DNA from 2 places in the Halobacillus sp. SY10 genome. Region 2 is predicted to be linked to the other one. Evidence: riboswitches for the same ligand, from Rfam matches in the RefSeq annotation. Region 2 holds a riboswitch; the other holds the start of a gene.

Region 1 (5,014 bases), 900 kb from region 2:
CGATTATGTATGAATTGAAAGGGAATGTAGACGGCTTATCAAAAGATGATCTGATCAAAGTGGCGGAGTCTTTTAAATAAGGAATGCTACTATACTGTTAAAGAACTGTTGAGTTAACGAAGAATTTTTCTCATGTAGTAAATCCACTCCTTTCATTCAAGGGAGTGGATTTTTCCTTTTGTAGTCTAAAATAAACGGAGACGTTAGATTAAAGCTAAACAGAAAAAAGTTCGTAACGCATGGATGTCCAAAGAAATATGGACACTGAATTGCCTGTCATTTATATGGTGAATCTCTATTACATACAAAATACGGGTAAGGGTGGGGACACATTTAAAAGTAACATTCTATATATGGTTCATTTTCCTTATTAGGGAAGTCTTATTTTTTATTCATTTGAATTCACAGCTTGTTATTTAAAAGGTGAGAAAATTTGTAAGGGACTAACAATATCCGTTAGAAAATCTTGTATAATGGGTATGAAGTATAAATCGGTGTTCATGACAAAATACATTTAGTTTTAGAAGGTAATCTTGCTTTTTCGTAGTATTTTCTTTTCAGTGTTATGCGCCCGTGCAGTAAAATCCAGAGGAGGTGCCGACGATTGATTATGATGAACGAAAAAGAAAAAGAAACCTATGACGATCTTATGAAATCCTTAAAAAATGCTGTATCGATAGAGGAAAGCCGCTATTATTTTGGAGAAATCCAAATGTACTTAGACAATCTTCAATCAACCGATGAGCTACCCATAACGAAGCCCCAATTGGAAGAATATCAACAATTAAGAAAGGATTTAGTTGATTCTACATCGAAAAAGGAAGTCAAGTATTATGAAGATCAGATCCATGAATGGTTAAATAAAATCCATCGTCTAAGCTGACATAAGTTGTTATTGCAGACATTTTTTTGAAAAATAGTATTTATTTTCTGATAATAATAGTGTAAACTGTAGCTAAGGTGTTCATTATAGTAGCACATTTGTTTTTAAAAAAATAACAGACTTAAACGGAGCGGCGAGCTTGGTTGAGGATTTAGTGCATAGTAGCGTATGTTTCTAAGTTTCTACCAACAGCCGCTTTTTTAGTCTAGGGGGAAAATTTCTTATGAATACGCTAATTCTTGCTGGGTGTATTGGAGGGATGACAGGCATTGTCTCTCATTTAATGAGAAATGGAAAAGTGTTGATCTTCCCTAAAAAAAGAGCCCGTCCCAAGGGGATTTATTTAGGATTCCTGGCTGACTTCCTTATTGGGGCGGCAGCTTCAGTTTTCGCCGTTACCTATATAATCTCTGAGCCAGACGCATTAAGAACGCTTATTGGAGTTTCTATATTAGCAGGGATGACAGCAGAAAATGTTTTATTAAAAAGGGAATTGAATGTAGAAAAAGCGAAAGTAGAAGGATTGGATCGTATCAATCAGCGAATTAAATAGATTTTTACTATTCCAATCCTTACTTTTTTCTTTAAAATTGCTTTCCTCTCGAATCCTTTTCTTTATCTACTCATACTCCAAAACCCTCTCCTTTTCCTCTTCAAGTGGTATTTTGAACCAATTTGTATAAACTGCCTTAATTCCTCGTATCATTATTTTTGTTGAATCGTATGTGAATATTCCCCAAAGAACAGAGCTTAGATTAGTTTAGGTTCGTAGTGTAGGAGTAATAAGAGGTTTTCCCTTGGCTGCAGCAGGCGAAAAGTCCGGCGGTAACTTCAAGCACTTACCTATTGCATAAAAGAGCAATCATCCTTATTACATAAGTATAGTGACTACCCTGAATATGACTCTAAATCCAGAGTATAGGAGGGATCACTGGTCTATCTTGATTTCGATTATTTCAATAAAAGATCCCGATACCTGCCACGTTCGAAAAAATCTATGAATAACGCCTGTCCTTATTTTGGGACAGGCGTTTGAGTTATGCTTTCGTCTTATAATTTGTAATGTGATCCTGCAGCGTGTCGTCACTGCCGAACAGGAAGTGTTTTTTCATATCCGGAGAATACGTGGAGTTAACGGCTGTACGGCCGACGGTTTCTGCTACTTCACGAAGCATAGCCGGAGAAGCTCCACAGCAGAGTCCGAGGTAGTTTACACCAATGCTGTGCGCTTCTTTAGCCCACTCAGCAAGCTCATACCGGTTCGTGTAGAGCGGATCCAGGGACGTTGGGAACGTTGTTTCCGTTGGAAGTGTACAAGCACAGCCTCCGTCCGGAAGGTTGAAGAAGGTAGGGTGTTCTTCCGTCGTGCGGTAAGGAATGGGAAGAGCACCTACATAGCCGTCCACCGTATTACGGATTTTCTCTACATACGGCTGCATTGTCGCTGGTCCGCGGAAGCAATTCATCCCTACTACAAGAGCGCCTTTTTCTTCTAATAAGCGGCAGGCTTCTTCTACTTCGTAGCCATCTCGCAGAATGTTTTCGCCCATCAGACCGAATGTGATTACAGCAGGGAGATCTTGTTTTTGGATTTCTTCGAGAGCAATCAGTGCTTCTTCATAGTAATAGAAGGTTTCGCCGTTCACAAAGTCTACGCCTTCTTCCTTACACCAGCCGATCATCTCCGCAAACATGCTTCTCGTTTTTTCAACTGCTTCCGGATCATCCGGGTTGAACAGGTTCGTGTTGGAAACGTTCCCAGCTACGAGTGCTTCCTCCTCAGGGTGTTCCTCGGCAACCTCTTTGGCTAGACGGATGGCCTGACGGTTAAGCGGCTCTAACAAATCCTCTTTGCCAATGATTCTCATTTTTTCGCGGTGGCCGTTATAGGTAAAGGCTAAGACGACGTCGGAGCCTGCAAGCATATAGTCACGATACGTCTGTTTTAGTGCCTGGGGGTTATCCAGGGCTACTTCAGGTACAAAGGATCCGGCCTGTAAATAGCCGCGGCGCTCCAATTCAAATAAGTAGCCTTCTCCACAAATAACGGGTCCATCCTGTAATCTTTGTTCTAATGATCGTTTCATTTCATTCCACAACCTTTCCTTTTATTAAGAGTCATTCATTTATAAGAAAGCTAATGCCCTTTTTACAGAGACACGCTGACTTTCAATCTGGTATGGGCTGGAATTGTTTGAATCCTATTGCGCCCCACGGTCATTCTTCTTCAAAAAAATAAAGGACCTCCTTGGATAAGGGGGTCCTTTATGTATAAAGAGTCTCCTTATCTTCAAGGTATCACTACTACCTTCTGGAGTTAGCACCGTGCCAATGGCTGGTTGCTGAGGTATCAAAGGGCCAGTCCCTACACCTCTCTGGATAAGTTTTATTCTTATGTAGTTTTTAGAAAAACAGTTGCGCCCTTTACGAAAGACGTATGCCTCGATCAGGGACCCAATTGAACATTCATGTTGAAAATTAGATTTTAATATTTCGCTTGCGATTTACAATACAGGAAAATGAAGTAAGAATCAATGGAATTTTCAGAAAAAGTTTGGTTGAATTTTTCTGAAATTGCCTGCAAGACAAAAACGAAATTTCCATTTAGAATCGTCGGATAGAGCAAGAGGAGCAGAAATGTCTGTAATTTTTATACTTTGTTTGAAACTTTACCCAGAACCATCCGTATAGATAACTAGAATTCCGGAACGATCCTATTATGAAGGGAGGGATAGAATGAAGCTGATTGTGTCAGCATTGGCAGCGCTTTTTCTGCTCATTGGTTGTCAGCAAAATGTCAATCTCGAGTTCAACGATGTATCCATTCAAGATCAGGAAGGAAATGTTCTGGTGTCTTCCTCGGATTTTGAAGAAGCAAGTATTCAAGAGGGTCAAAACCGTGTACTTGTGAATGTAAACTTTAAGAATAGTGATACACCTAAAGAGATGACAGAGAATCACCTCCATGAGAAGGTGTATATTTATTTAGGAGATGAGAAAATAGCCTCTCCAACTATTCGAAAAGTCATCGATCGTGATTCCATGCAAATTGCTGGTGATTATACGAGAGAAGAAGCAGAGCAATTTGTAGATTTTATCAACCAATAGTCTCTAACTAGAATTGAATGGAAGGTCATAGGTATGGCCTTCCATTTTTAAAGCTTTTATGAATTCCGTATAGAGGTTGACCCAATGATGAGTCGCAGTCAAAGTGATGTTCAATGGCAACGGTTATGTTTTCATGCTGACCTAGTAAATTTGGGGTTACTACAACTACATATTTTGATATTTAACAAGAAATGTTGTGAGAGGCTGGGATCATTGAATGAATCATGTCATTCCGATGGGAGAGTCAAAAATGATTGGTGAACTTGATAAAACCGAATTCTTTAAATGCACAAAGTTAATAAATGAAGAGGGACATGTAGAAGTTAAAGCGGTAATTGAAGGGAATAACCCAGGTCGGATTTTTGTAGATGATACCACTTCTCCTAACACAGGACTGATCTGGTTGGGGAATCATGATGGTTTTTTCTTTATAGGAGATGAAGAAAATGAGAGGTTTAATAACCATATCAATGATTTTATCGATCAGGTGATTTTTCCAGAAGCGAGGAAGCTGAAGATAAACAATTTTATTGCTATTGGCCATCATCCCAGATGGGAGAAGACGATAGAGAGAGTATTTGAACATCGCAGCATGCAGAAATCAAATCAGAACATTTATAAGTTGGAGAGAAGTCATAGGAAAGACCACAATGTCCCTTCAATTAGCGGGCATTATCAAGCATTTCAAATGAATAAAGAACTTTATGACAATACGGACAATTATCTGGAAAACATAGAATTTTTACGATCCAAAATATTAGAATTCTGGACTTCTCCTCAGGAGTTTTTTCAAAAGGGGCTGGGTTACGGGATCGTTTATCAAAACAAAATTGTGAGCTTATGTTTTTCAGGATTTGTAGCTGAAAATGTTCACGGTATAGATATAGAAACGCTGGAGGATCATCAGGGGAAGAAAGTGGGGCAGAAGGCAGCCCGTTGTTTTGTGGAAGACTGTATAAATAAAGGGATGATTCCATACTGGGATTGTGAGGAGACAAATAAACCTTCGAATGCCATTGCTGG
Region 2 (5,014 bases):
AAAAATCAGGTGGCTAAACACACCTGATTTTTTTCATTTAATCGAATGATTTATCTATGCAATTTACGGTCGACCTGGGCAATCATTTTCTGACTCTCTTCGAATTCTCGTTGGCGTTTTTCTTCTACTTTCAAGCGTGTATCCAACTTCCTGCTGTACTCCGCATAACTCATGTTATGAGATTGGTGCATGGCTTTCTCCATATCAGCAGTGTAATTCAAATTCAGATCGTCACTAATAACGAATCAACCCTTTCAGATTATTTACACAATTTAAGGTACCACAAATGCTGTACCCAAATAAAACTCCTTAAAACTTTAAATTCATGCAAAAGTGATCCTCACTATTGATGTAAGCGTTTACTGCAAGTGAGTATATAGAATACATCCGATTTCCTTGAATTTTCTAATAATTGAATCAATTGACCGTTGTCGTCAAGTCCATGTACGCATCCTGCACAAGCGTTACGGCCTGACTTAAAGCCGCTCCACCTCCAAATGCCGCAGCAACACCACATGCTTCTAATATTTCCTTTTCCGTTGCGCCCTGGTCGACGCAGCCTTTCGTGTGGTAGATCATACAGTACTCGTCCTGTGCAACAATACTGATTCCTAATGCCATCAATTGCTTCTCTTTTTTAGATAATTCTCCGGCTTTAAAACATTCTTGTGTAAATTCATCAAACTTATGAGAAACTTCCGGCATGTGCTCTCTGAAGGCTCCCATTCCTTCTTTATAATCATGTAAGTACGTTTGCGTCCACGTCATATTTTGCTCCTGCATAAGAAAACCTCCCAATAAAAATAAGTGACTGCGGTTAGTATAAACCGCAGTCACTTATTTTATCCGTCATTCAGCATCGCTTGAGACCGGTACAACAGCACCGTCATATTCTTCTTTGATGAAGTTTACGATCTCTTCAGAACGAAGAACTTCTACAAGCGTATTTAACGCTTCATTGTCTTTATCTTCACTATTAGCAGCAACGACGTTCACATAAGGAGAGTCAGACTCCTCGAGAATAATTGAATCTTCGCTGGGAGACAGGCCAGCCTCAATAGCATAGTTTGTATTAATCGCTACAAGCACGTTTTCTTCACGTTGGTAAACTTGTGGAAGGTTAGCTGCATCTACTCCCGTATCAAATTCGATGTTTTTAGGATTTTCTACAATATCCTGTACAGTAGCATCCACTTTATCCACACTTTCATCCAATTTGATTAGTCCCTCTTTCTCTAAGAGCGAAAGGACTCGACCATGAGTGGATACAGAACGACTCATGACTAGCTGCGTACCTTCTTCAACTTCTTCCAGGTTTTCATATTTTTGAGAATAAACTCCGATAGGCTCAATATGGATCCCACCAAGATTTGCAAAGTCATACCCTTTCTCTTCCTCTTGGGTCTCCATATAAGGGATCGTTTGGAAGTAGTTAGCGTCAATACGACCTTCATCTAAATCTTGGTTCGGTAAAATGTAATCCTGATATTCTTCAATCTTTAATGTGATTCCTTCTTCTTCAAGCATAGGTTTTGCTTTCTCGAGAACTTCAGCATGTGGAACACTGGTAGCTCCTACCTTAATCTCCTTTGTTCCACCTTCTTCACCTTCAGATCCTGATGCATTTTCTTCCTCATTCGATGACCCGCAAGCTGCGAGAACAAGGATAAGCAATACAGCGATTAAACTCGTCCATAGTTTTTTCATTATTCATTCTCTCCCTTTTATTTATTTTATCTTTTATCCAATTTTCGTGAGATGGCATCTCCGATGAATTGGAAAATAAACACAATTAAAATGATTAAAATAGTACAAATGAATACAACATCAAAGTTACTTCTTTGGAACCCATAAAAATAAGCGAAATCGCCAAGACCGCCAGATCCGATTGCACCGGCTACGGCGGTGTATCCAATCAATGCGATAGCTGTTACGGTTATCCCAGATATGAGAGCTGGCATCGATTCCGGAAGCAATACTTTAAAAATGATGGTCGAGTATTTAGCTCCCATAGATTTTGCTGCTTCCACGACACCTTTATCGACTTCTTTCAATGCAATTTCCACCAACCGGGCATAGAATGGCGCTCCACCAATAATCAGGGCAGGCAATGCTGCTTGTGGCCCTCGAATGGTGCCCAGCAGAAAATCAGTAAACGGGAACAATAATAAAATGAGAATAATAAACGGAATTGCTCTGAATATGTTAACAATGGAAGCAGTAATCCAATTCAACGTTTTGTTCTCCCAAAGACCCCCAGGTCCGGTCAAATAAAGGAGAAGACCCAAAAGCAAACCTAAAACGAATGTCCCAGCGACAGAAACCAGCGTCATATACAAGGTTTCATTTGTAGCTGTAATCATGTCTTCCATTCTTACGTTCGGGAACCATTCATTAAACATGTGGATTCACCTCCACTTCAACAGATGTTGATTCAATATATTCAATGGCACGCTCGACTTCTTTTTCGTCTCCATCAAATTGAACAAACATTGTTCCATATGCACCCTTTTGTGTTTGGGTAATCTTTCCATGTAGAATGTTGACGTCTAATTCAAACTTCCTTGATAAATCACTGATCAGTGCCTGATTTGTACTTTCTCCGACAAAGTGAAGGCGTATAATTTCTCCAGACCGGTAATTATCTTTGATCAATTGCAAGGAGGTTTCTTTTTCTGGATCTCCCATCACTTGATCCACAAACTTCTTCGTGACTGGTTTTTGAGGATGAAGAAAAACGTCCAACACTTCCCCTTGTTCAACAATTTTACCTTCTTCCATAACCGCCACCTGATGACAGATTTTGCGAATGACGTGCATTTCATGTGTGATCAGAACGATTGTAAGGCCAAGCTTTTCGTTAATATCCACAAGAAGATCAAGAATCGAATCCGTGGTCTCAGGGTCCAACGCGGATGTGGCCTCATCACATAAAAGAACTTTCGGATTGTTTGCAAGCGCTCTGGCTATTCCCACTCTTTGCTTTTGTCCACCGCTCAATTGGGATGGATAAGAACCTCCCCGGCCTTTCAACCCGACCAATTCAATTAATTCATCGACACGTTTTTGCCTTTCTGCTTTAGGGATCCCGGCAATTTCCAGTGGAAAAGCGATATTATCATGAACGGTACGTGACCAAAGTAAATTGAAATGCTGGAAAATCATTCCTATTTCTTGTCTGGCCAACCTTAATTTTCCTTTGCTTAATGAAGTAAGTTCCTGCTCATCGACAAGAATGCTTCCTTCTGTGGGATCTTCCAAACGGTTCAGTAAGCGAATAAATGTACTTTTACCGGCCCCACTATATCCGATCACTCCATAAATTTCCCCTTTGTTAATATTAAGACTTAAATCATCCACTGCTCGTACATCCTGATCTTTCGTGTGGAATATCTTTGATAGTCCTTTAATTGTAATCATGCTGCTTTCCCTCCACTTCAAAAAAAGCCACTCTGTAATGAGAACAGAGTGGCTTTTTTAATCATACCTAAAAATCTGTTCTCTCATCTGTCAAAGCTTAATACTTTGCAGGAATTGGCACCTGAGCAAAACAGTGTTGCCGGTTGCCGGGCATCATCGGGCCAGTCCCTCCGCCACTCTGGATAAGAGATTTTAATTTATTAAATTACTATCGCTTTAATTCGTTTAAGTAGTACAATAATGGATTGTAGCACCGTAAGAATTTTGTGTCAACTCATAAACAGATTGTTCAGAAAAATAAAGTCGATCAAAACTAAAGAAATGATTACATCTTCCATACAAAAACATCGAATATTCACTCGATTGACACAATAAAAAAATCCCTTCTTTAATAGAAGAGATTCATCGCTTTTACATTTCTCATCTATCAAAGTCAAAGACTTCGCAGGATTTAGCACCGTGCAGTTTACCTGCCGGTTGCCGGGCATCGTCGGGCCAGTCCCTCCGCCACTCTGGATAAGTGAAGATGTCGATATGAAATTAATAATTATGTTAGCATGGGAAATATATAAGCGTCAATCCATAACCTTCGCCTGATAAAAAGGAGAATGACATTGAGTAAACAAGCCCCTTTATTTGAACTACCTTACATCCACAACCACTCTTCCATTTATAAACTTGAAGAGGACTTAGGGAAAGTTATTGTCTTGACCTTCTGGGCTTCCTGGTGTCCAGATTGTGGGAAAGACTTACCTATGAAAGAACAACTTTTCAAAACGATGGACCATGACAAAGTAAAAATGATGACGATCAATGTAACTGGAAGGGAACGGAAAATTGAGGAAGGCATCGAATTCAAGGAAAAGTTTTTAACACAACCAACTCTTTCTGACGAAGGACGATACGTCTATGACTTGTACAATTGTGATGGCGTTCCTTCCACCATCATCATTAATCAACAAGGAGAGATCCATGCGAATTTTGGCGATCAGTCCTCCTTTTTAGATATTGTAAGCAAATTAGGAGAAATCGTATGATATTCATAACAAAAAGACAGCAAAGACTCCGGAAAGTCTTTGCTGTCTTTTTCATTATCGAACTCTTCCACATTACATATAAGTTTTTTAGAGAATTTTTAAATTCTACAGTAGTGGTCATTTCCTGGGAAATACATACACTATTCAACAAAACCCACCACTTTCTCATACATATAGGAGACAGAATGAAAAGCATAAATCTTTTCCTCTACCTCCCCGCCCCTCGTAACCAGCAGACATGGAACACTTTTAATCTTAAAATGCTGCATCCATTTAGGGTGCAGAGAAGCATTCATTTCCTTAAAAACTTCTCGATCAAATACAGACTCCAGTGTTGTGAGCATTTGACGCGCTAGGTGACAAGTTGCACAAAAAGGGCTATGAACGAAGGTGAGGGTCGTTTGTGGAGATTCGAAGAACTTCTTTACTTCTGTTGTTTTTATTTCCTCCACAGCCATCCTCCTATATTAAATAGATCGACTTTACATTGAAATGTCTACTGAGTAAGGCTCTTGCCAATTCAGGTTCCGGCGTAGCTGCTACTTCCCTGAAAGCCT

The links. Region 2 has a riboswitch for S-adenosylmethionine ahead of ACJA3J_RS16555 (methionine ABC transporter ATP-binding protein). Riboswitches for the same ligand answer to the same signal wherever they lie in the genome.
Region 1: it holds a riboswitch for S-adenosylmethionine, as region 2 does, so the genes downstream of both, ACJA3J_RS11885 (homocysteine S-methyltransferase family protein) here and ACJA3J_RS16555 (methionine ABC transporter ATP-binding protein) in region 2, are expected to answer to the same signal.

Annotation. Positions count from the first base shown of each region.
Region 1 covers NZ_CP174345.1:2,328,648-2,333,661, reverse strand. Annotated here, with positions in the region: gene ACJA3J_RS11900 (DUF4367 domain-containing protein) at 1-80, shown strand, start outside; gene ACJA3J_RS11895 (hypothetical protein) at 605-883, shown strand; gene ACJA3J_RS11890 (DUF4257 domain-containing protein) at 1,107-1,436, shown strand; gene ACJA3J_RS11885 (homocysteine S-methyltransferase family protein) at 1,921-2,970, opposite strand; SAM riboswitch class I at 3,165-3,269, opposite strand; gene ACJA3J_RS11880 (SecDF P1 head subdomain-containing protein) at 3,620-3,991, shown strand; gene ACJA3J_RS11875 (GNAT family N-acetyltransferase) at 4,242-5,014, shown strand, end outside.
Region 2 covers NZ_CP174345.1:3,224,502-3,229,515, forward strand. Annotated here, with positions in the region: gene ACJA3J_RS16535 (hypothetical protein) at 51-191, opposite strand; gene ACJA3J_RS16540 (carboxymuconolactone decarboxylase family protein) at 418-783, opposite strand; gene ACJA3J_RS16545 (MetQ/NlpA family ABC transporter substrate-binding protein) at 850-1,707, opposite strand; gene ACJA3J_RS16550 (methionine ABC transporter permease) at 1,734-2,402, opposite strand; gene ACJA3J_RS16555 (methionine ABC transporter ATP-binding protein) at 2,395-3,420, opposite strand; SAM riboswitch class I at 3,501-3,609, opposite strand; SAM riboswitch class I at 3,838-3,943, opposite strand; gene ACJA3J_RS16560 (TlpA family protein disulfide reductase) at 4,035-4,457, shown strand; gene ACJA3J_RS16565 (thioredoxin family protein) at 4,598-4,915, opposite strand; gene ACJA3J_RS16570 (toprim domain-containing protein) at 4,920-5,014, opposite strand, start outside.